One region of the Streptomyces sp. NPDC002057 genome, then DNA from elsewhere that is predicted to be linked to it. Evidence: riboswitches for the same ligand, from Rfam matches in the RefSeq annotation. Region 1 holds a riboswitch; the other holds the start of a gene.
The links. A riboswitch is a leader RNA that binds a small molecule or an ion and turns the genes downstream of it on or off. The one in region 1 is predicted to bind cyclic di-AMP.
Positions count from the first base shown of each region.

Region 2: another riboswitch for cyclic di-AMP. It lies ahead of ABT129_RS23005 (M23 family metallopeptidase); the one in region 1 lies ahead of ABT129_RS25900 (M23 family metallopeptidase).

Region 1 covers NZ_JBEOXR010000038.1:30,556-34,682, forward strand. The annotation lists gene ABT129_RS25885 (helix-turn-helix domain-containing protein) at 1-67, shown strand, start outside; gene ABT129_RS25890 (DUF6126 family protein) at 117-272, shown strand; gene ABT129_RS25895 (tyrosine-protein phosphatase) at 285-1,106, opposite strand; cyclic di-AMP (ydaO/yuaA leader) riboswitch at 1,496-1,655, shown strand; gene ABT129_RS25900 (M23 family metallopeptidase) at 1,660-2,640, shown strand; gene ABT129_RS25905 (SGNH/GDSL hydrolase family protein) at 2,804-3,598, shown strand; gene ABT129_RS25910 (STM4011 family radical SAM protein) at 3,585-4,127, opposite strand, start outside.
Region 2 covers NZ_JBEOXR010000030.1:79,866-83,992, reverse strand. The annotation lists gene ABT129_RS23010 (aldo/keto reductase) at 1-303, opposite strand, end outside; gene ABT129_RS23005 (M23 family metallopeptidase) at 353-1,492, opposite strand; cyclic di-AMP (ydaO/yuaA leader) riboswitch at 1,504-1,649, opposite strand; gene ABT129_RS23000 (PP2C family protein-serine/threonine phosphatase) at 1,851-3,056, opposite strand; gene ABT129_RS22995 (MFS transporter) at 3,211-4,127, opposite strand, start outside.

The DNA of each region.
Region 1 (4,127 bases):
CCATACCCTGATGCAGAGCCCCGCGGCCGAGCTGTGCCTCGGCGACGGCACCCCGCACCGGCGCTGACCCCGTACCTCTCCCGTATGTGCATCCCCTTCGACAGAAAAGGACCGAGATGTCCGAGAAGTCACGACCTGTCACCGGCGAGGAGCGCGAGGAAGGCAAGTTCCCCAAGGGGCTGGTCCTCCGCCTCTTCGCGTACCTGGTCGCCGGGCACCTCTTCGCCGGCTTCCTCTACCTGCTCTTCATGCTGGGCGGGCAGAACCAGTAGCGCGGCGCGGGCTCACGCCTCCGTGAGCAGGCGCTCCCGCAGGCGCTCGCGGGTCTCCGGGGCCAGCTTCAGGCCCTCCGTGAGGTAGGCGTCCACCGAACCCCAGGTCGCCTCGATCATCTCGAAGGCGCCCCGCAGGTACTCCACCCGCGCGTCGAACAGCGGGCTCAGCAGCTCCATCACCTCGGGCGACATCGCGTCCGCGTCGGTGGAGCTGCGGCGCACCTTGTAGCGGCGGTGCGGGTCGTTCGACTTCACGTAGTCCGCCTCGATCGCCTCCCGCTCGACCCCGACGGCGAGCAGGGTGATCGCTATGGAGAGCCCGGCGCGGTCCTTTCCGGCCGCGCAGTGCATCAGCGCGGGGAGGCTGTCCTCCGCCAGGGAGTGCAGGATCCGGCTGTGCTCCGCGGTCCGCTCGACCACCATCTTCCGGTACGAGTCGGACATTCGGGCCGCGGCCTTGCCCTCGCCGAGGATCTCCCGCAGCTGCTCGATGTCGCCGTCGCGGACCAGCTTCCAGAACTCCTTGCCGTCGGCCGGGTCGTTGAGCGGTATGTTCACGTTCCGCACGCCGGGCAGGTCCACGTCAGGACCCTCGATCTTCCGGTCCGCCAGGTTCCGGTAGTCGAAGACGGTGTGCAGTCCCAGCGAGTCGAGGAAGGTGACGTCCTCCTCGGTGGCGTGGGCGAGGTGGCCGCTGCGGTAGAGACGGCCGGGGCGCACGGCGCGCCCGTCCGTCGTCGGCAGGCCGCCCACGTCCCGGAAGTTGCGGACCTCGGCGAGCTCGGGCTCGGTCGCTTCGGCGGGCGGGACCTGCGGCAGCTGCTGCGTCACGGATGCTCCTGATGATCGACGTTCGGGTGCCCCGACACGAGGTCGGTTCCAGGGGCAATCATCCAGCCGGGACGGTGTCGGCGCACCCCCCTGGACGGGAATGGGTGATCTGTCCGAATTGAGGCCTTGCGTATAACGCGCCCTGGTTGCAGGCGAGATGAGCCGCGGCGCGTGAGCAGGGTCATAGAAGTGACGGATCGTGGCCGGAGGCCCGGGGCAATTGCCGTACGGAAAAAGGAAATCGAAGGACCGTCATCGACGGAGGGTGACCGGAATTCCGGGCGGAGGAGCGGGTGGGGAAAGCCGGCGGAAATCAGTGGCTTGTTCGTGCCGACCCCGCTCGTCTAGCGTCACCGTCAATCCGGTCGGACCGCCGAATCCTGCCACCGTCCGGAATTCCACCCATCCCATGCGTGGCAGGAGCGGGGGACCCAGGAAGTACGCCGGTCCCGCGAAGCAGGACGGCTTGGGGTGAAGCCGCGTGGACACGCGGCCGGGCATCTCCAGTCCGAACCCGACAGCTCACCTCGCAGGCGCCGGAGAGGAATTCGCCATGCCCGCGAAGGGTAAGCACCGCCGTACCAAGTCCAACCCCCTGACCCGCGGAATCGTCGCCGCCGGTACGGGAGGCGCCGTCGTCGCCCTCCCGCTCCTCGGCGCCACCGGGGCCCACGCCGCCACCCCGGCCGCCGTTCCCGGACAGGCCGTCACGGCCGCCGCCCAGGTGAAGGCCTCCGCCGCCGTCCAGGCCGCGCCCACCGCCAAGGCCAAGCCGAAGACGTACTCCGTCGTGAGCGGCGACTACCTGTCGAAGATCGCCGAGGAGCACCACCTCACCGGCGGCTGGCAGAAGCTCTACGCGGACAACCGCCAGGTCGTCGGCGAGAACCCCTCGCTCATCCTGCCCGGCATGAAGCTCACGCTCGGCGCGAAGAGCAAGGCCCCGGCCGCCGCGCCGAAGAGCGCCGCGCCCGAGGCCGCCCCGAAGGCCTCGGCCAAGAACAACGACGAGGCCCCCCGCGCCTCGCGCGGCGGCGAGCGCTCCGCCGCCCCGGCCGCGAGCACGGAGTCCTCGAACTCCACCGCGCCGTCCTCGGGCTCCTCCACCTCCGGCGCCTCGACCTCCGCGTCCGGCTGGGTCGCCCCGGTCGGCGGCGGCGTCTCCACCCCGTACCGCGCCTCCGGCTCCATGTGGTCCTCCGGCTACCACACCGGTGCCGACTTCATCGCCTCCTCCGGCACCACCGTCCGCGCCGTCGGCGCGGGCACGGTCGTCTCGGCCGGCTGGAGCGGTTCGTACGGCAACGAGGTCGTCATCCAGCACGCCGACGGCAACTACTCGCAGTACGCCCACCTCTCCTCGCTCTCCGTCTCGTCCGGCCAGACCGTCACCGGCGGCCAGCAGATCGGCCTCTCCGGTTCCACCGGCAACTCCACCGGCCCGCACCTGCACTTCGAGATCCGTACCTCGCCGAGCTACGGCTCCGACGTCGACCCGCTGGCCTACCTGCGCCAGCACGGCGTCTCCATCTGACGCACACCCGTCACCCGAGTGGCCCGGCACCCCGTGCCGGGCCATCGGCGTGCCCGAGGTCTATTCCGGCTTGGCAAATTCTTTATCGGTGGCATATGTCACCCAGCGTCAACCCCTCCTTACGGTCGCGTAGGTCACATCCGAAAGGGAAGGATGTGCTCCCGTGGCAGACGATTCGAGATCAAGAGACAAGAACGCATTCGGGTCGTACGCGGCGATCGGTGACAGTTTCACGGAGGGCGTCGGAGACCCCGGGCCCGCCGGGACGTACGTCGGCTGGGCGGACCGCTTCGCGGTGCTGCTCGCCGACCAGCTGCCGGAGCACGACGCCTTCCGCTACGCCAACCTGGCCGTACGCGGGCGCCTCCTCGACCAGATCGTGGCGGAACAGGTCCCCCGGGCGAAGGAACTCGCCCCCGACCTGGTGACCTTCTGCGCGGGCGGGAACGACATCATCCGCCCCGGCACGGACCCCGACGACGTCGCCGAGCGCTTCGAGCGCGCCGTCGCCGAACTGACCTCAGCCGTCGGCACCGTGATGGTGACCACCGGCTTCGACACCCGTGACGTACCCGTGCTCAGGCACCTGCGCGGCAAGATCGCCACGTACACCGCCCACGTCCGGGCCATCGCCGACCGCTACGACTGCCCGGTCCTCGACCTGTGGTCCCTCAGGTCCGTCCAGGACCGGCGGGCCTGGGACAACGACCGGCTGCACCTCTCGGCCGAGGGACACACCCGGGTGGCCCTGCGCGCCGCCCAGGTCCTCGGCCTGCCGGTGCCCGCCGACCCGGACCAGGCGTGGCCGCCGGTTCCGCCGCGCGGCACGCTGGAGGTGCGCCGCGACGACATCAACTGGGCCAAGGAGTACCTCGTGCCCTGGATCGGGCGCCGGCTCCGGGGCGAGAGCTCCGGCGACCACGTCGAGGCCAAGCGCCCCGACCTCATGCCCCTGTAGCCCCGGGGGAGGCCGGCGGGGGCACGACGGCGGGGATCCGCTCCAGGACCCCGCCGGCGAACACGTCGTACAGCGGCAGCGTCTCCAGATGGACGTAGCCGATGTGGCAGTCGCAGACGCCGAGCGGACAGGCGCGGGGCCGCAGGGCGGCGCGGTAGGAACCGTCGTACAGGTTCCCGAGCTCGGCCTTGACGAAGTGGCAGCGCCGCACCGTCCCCTCGCCGTCCACCGAGATCACCGACTCGCCGGTCCGGCAGGGCAGCCCCGCCGAGCGGTGCGGACGGCGGCTGTACGGGAAGAGCGGGTCGATCCCCGTCCACCCCGCGGCCTCCGCGTCGGTGTACGTGTGCCCCTCCGCCGCGTTCACCCAGAGGTAGACGTGCGGCGGCAGCGCGGCCCGCAGCCTTCGGGCGTGCCCGGCGTGCTCGGGGAGCCCGACCACGCCGACGCTGAAGCGGACGCCCCGCTCCGTCAGCTCCCCGCACTTCGCGAGGAAGCGCTCGTACGGCGTCTGCCCCGGGTGGTACGT
Region 2 (4,127 bases), on a different contig from region 1:
GGTCGCGGAGAGCCCCTTGAAGCGGGGGTGGGAGCCGACCTTGGTGGCGACGACGATGTCGTCGCGGTTGCCGCGCGAGGCGAGCCAGCGGCCGATGACAGTCTCGGACTCGCCGCCTTCGTTGCCCTCGGCCCAGGCCGAGTAGACGTCGGCGGAGTCGACGAAGTTGCCGCCGGCGGCGCTGTAGGCGTCGAGGACGGCGAAGGACTGCGCCTCGTCGGCGGTCCAGCCGAAGACGTTGCCGCCCAGGGCGACGGGGAAGACGTGCAGGTCGGAGCTGCCCAGCGGGCGGAGTGAGGTCATGGGTCGGTCAACCGTCCGCACCGCCGGGCCTATTCCGGGAGGGTCCGCGTCAGACGCTGAGGCCCTTGGAGCGGAGCCACTGCGCCGGGTCGATGCCGTCGCCGCCGGCCGTGTGCACCTCCATGTGGAGGTGGGCGCCGGTGACGTTGCCGGTGGCGCCGACGCGGCCGATGGTCTCGCCGGTGCCCACGGTCTGGCCGACGCCGACCGTCATGGAGGAGAGGTGGCAGTACCAGACCTCGGTGCCGTCGGAGAGCTCCAGGACGATCCGGTAGCCGTAGGAGCCGGACCAGCCGGCGGACTTGACCGTGGCGCCGTGGACCGCCTTGAGGGGGGTGCCGGTGGGCGCGGCGAAGTCGAGGCCGGTGTGGTGGCCGGAGGACCACATGGAGCCGGACTGCATGTAGGTGGCGGAGAGGGTGTACGAGGAGAGGGGCATCGAGTAGCTCGCGGCGAGCTTGGCGAGGCGCTCGGCCTCGGCCTTCGCCTTGGCTTCCGCCTCCGCCTTGGCCTTGGCTTCCGCCTCGGCCTTCGCCTTCGCCTCGGCGGCCGCCTTCTCCGCCGCGTCGGCCTTGGCGGCGGCCTCCGCGGCCGCCTTCTCGGCGGCGGCCTTCTCCGCCGCCGCCTTGTCGGCGGCGTCGGCGGAGGCCTGCTGCTGCTCGGCCTGCTGGAGGATGCGGGCGCGCAGGGCCTCGCCCGCGTCGCCGGCGCCGGACGGCGCGTTCGTGGCCTGACCGGCCTGGTCGGTCAGGGACGCCTGGACGGTCTGCCCGCCCTGTGCGTCCCGCTCCTCGTCGAGCGTGGTGTACGTGGCGACGGTGAGCGGGTTGGGGTTGGCGCGGGCCGCGCTGACCGTCTCGTGGGTCTCCTCGGGGAGGAGGTCGCCGACGCCGGGGAGGTCGTGGGCGTCCGGCAGGCCGAGGTCGGGCAGCGATATCGCCACCGGCGGCCGCTCCTGCGCGGTGGCGAGGCCGCCCGCGCCGACGGCCGCGATGACACCGACGCCGAGGACGGTGGAGGAGCGGGCGAAGTTGGAGCGCTGCTTGACGACCCGGTGCCGGCCGCCGGAGCGGCTCTGGGCGCGGAGGGAATCCTCGGTGGGGTTCCACTCGGTGTCCGGAGCGGCGGGACCCGCACCACCACCGAAGGCATCGAAGGGGGCTTCGGGTGCGGGAGTGTTGGACGCCACGAAGGCGCGCTCCTTTCCTTCCTTCTCGCCTACCGGGTTAGCTGACGGGTTCGGAGCAGGAAGGTCTCCTACGGGCGCGTCGCACAGGTGCGAAGGGCCCGATTCACCCCAAGTAGTGGTTCCCCGGTTCCTTTTCAGGATTCGGCGCGTGCGCACGGTGCCGCCTCTTGCGACGGCTGGGACGACCGCGCTGCGTTATCGAACGTTAATAGACAGGGGGTCCCGATTCCAAGCCGTTCCTCTTGATCATTCATGGGATTGGGCGGGAATGGCCCGAGTTGACCCCCCTTCAGTAAGGGGCGGCCAAACCTTCGCGATCTGACGTTTCGTCAATTGTTATCGCAGCGACACCTCTCGACTACGACCGGTGACCGGGCCCGCCCGGCGGCACCACCGGCATCGTCCGGCGCCGCTCCGGCTGCCCCGTCGCCGGCCGGCTCACCGCGAGCAGCGCCATGTCGTCCGTCGACCGTCCGCCCGTGTGGAGCCGTACGTCGTCCACGAGCGCGTCGAGCAGCTCCTCGGGCCCCGGGAAGATCCGGCCGGCGAGGCGCGCCCCCGGGTCGTAGAAGACGCCCTCCGGGTTCCGCGCCTCGGAGAGGCCGTCGGTGTAGAGGAGCAGCGTCGCGCCCGGCGGGTACGGTCGCGCCTCGGCCCGGTCCGGCCACGCCGCCAGATCGCCCATGCCGAGCGGCAGCGCGAAGTCGCCCGGCTCCAGCGTGTCCAGGCGCCCGTCCGCGTACAGCATCAGCGGGGGCGGATGCCCGCGGTTGACGACCCGTACGGAACCCCCGGAGGTGCCGCCGTCGCCGCGCGGGATCTCGGCCAGGACGGCCGTGGTGAACCCCTCGAAGGCGTCCAGCCCGTCCCTGCGGGTGCCCTCCCGGGCCAGCGCCCGTTCGAGCCGCTGCGCCACGCCCTCCAGGGTCCGTTCCTGCTCGGCGGCCTCCCGGAACGCCCCGATGACGACGGCGACGGCCTCGACCGCGTCCATGCCCTTGCCCCGGACGTCCCCGAGCACGAGCCGCACCCCGTGCGGGGTGTCCTGGACCGCGAAGAGGTCGCCGCCGATGAACGCGTCCGCCTGCGCCGCCTCGTAACGGGCCGCGCACTGCAGCCCGCCGATCCGCTCGGCGGGCGTCGGCAGCACCGCCTTCTGCGCGGTCTCCGCGATGACCCGCGCGGAGGCGAGCCGCTCGCCGCTGCGGCGCACGACCCGGTTGATGAGGAGCGCGAGCGCGGAGACGGTGAGCACGGTCAGGGCCTCGGTGAGGGCCGGGACCTCGTAGACGGTGTCGTTGTAGACGTGCAGCCCGACGGAGGCGAGGACGGCCGCGATCCCGGTGAGGAGCGTCGTGAGGGTGGAGAAGAACGGCGCCGCGATCAGCGGGGCGGCGGAGAAGAGCGGCGCCGCGCTGTACTGCGGCGGGGTCAGGACGTCGAAGACGACACCGCCCACGATGATCAGCGGTGGCAGTGCCCGGATGAACCTGCGGGCAACCCCGTAGGGGCGGCGGCCCTCGCCCCTCCGCCCGCCGCCGATCCCTCCCAAGGGGTGCCCCACCTGTGCTCTCCTGCCCCGTCCGTCCCGGCGGCGGCCCGTACCGCGCGCCCTCCCAGGGTCGCCGCCCCCGGTGGGGGCGGCGACTTCCACGGGGCCGACTGGCGTACCGGCCGGGCGGCTCACCCCGCCGGGGCCCGGGGCGGCAGGGGGCGGCTCACCCCTTCCGGGGCTCGGGGCAGCCGCGCGTCCCCTCCTCCGCCAGCCGGCCGCCCCTCGCGAGCAGGGCCATCGCCGCCGCGCACACCAGGCCGACCGCGCACAGCGCGAGCCACGGCACCGCCGACCACCCGGTCACGTCGAGCAGCGCGCCCGTCCCCAGGTTCCCGAGGGTGATGCCGATCCCGCACACCGTGTTGTAGAGCCCGTAGTGGGTGGCCACCCAGCGCCCCCGGGACAGGGCGACCACGGTGTCCATCTCGTACGGGTAGAGCACCGCGTTCGCGACGGCCAGGACCGCCGCGCACAGCAGCAGCCCCACCAGGCCCCGCCCCAGGGCCGCCGGGACCAGGAAGGCTCCGCCCATCAGGGCGAGCCCGAGGACCAGACACCGTTCGCGGCTGAGCCGCCGCCGGCACCAGGCCGTGATCCGCAGCTGCCCGGCGAGGGCGACGAGGGCCGAGACGACGAAGAGCGCCGTGGTGGGACCCGTACCGCCGGCGGCGAGCGGCAGCGCCAGGTAGACCTGGAAGGACAGCACGTACGAGCCGGTCATCGCGAGCGAGAAGAGCCAGAAGGTGCGGTGGGCGAGGACCGTGCGGAACTGCCCCCGCTCCTCCCCCGCGGGCGCCGGACTCCCGCCCCTCACGGGCATGGACCTGAGCTGTACCAGGGTCAGACCGGCGAAGAGGACCGCCGCCACCCCACAGGTCAGCCGGAACGACACCCCTGTCAGGGCCACCCCGAGGAGCGGCCCGAGCAGGATGCCCGCCTGGTAGTAGACCTGGAACAGCGCGAAGGCCTCCACCCGGCGCTCCTCCCCCGCCTCCGCCGCGAGACAGGCCCGGACCGCCGGGTTGAACAGCGCGCCCGCGAGCCCGGTCGCGAGCGAGGCGGCGATCAGCATCGGCAGCG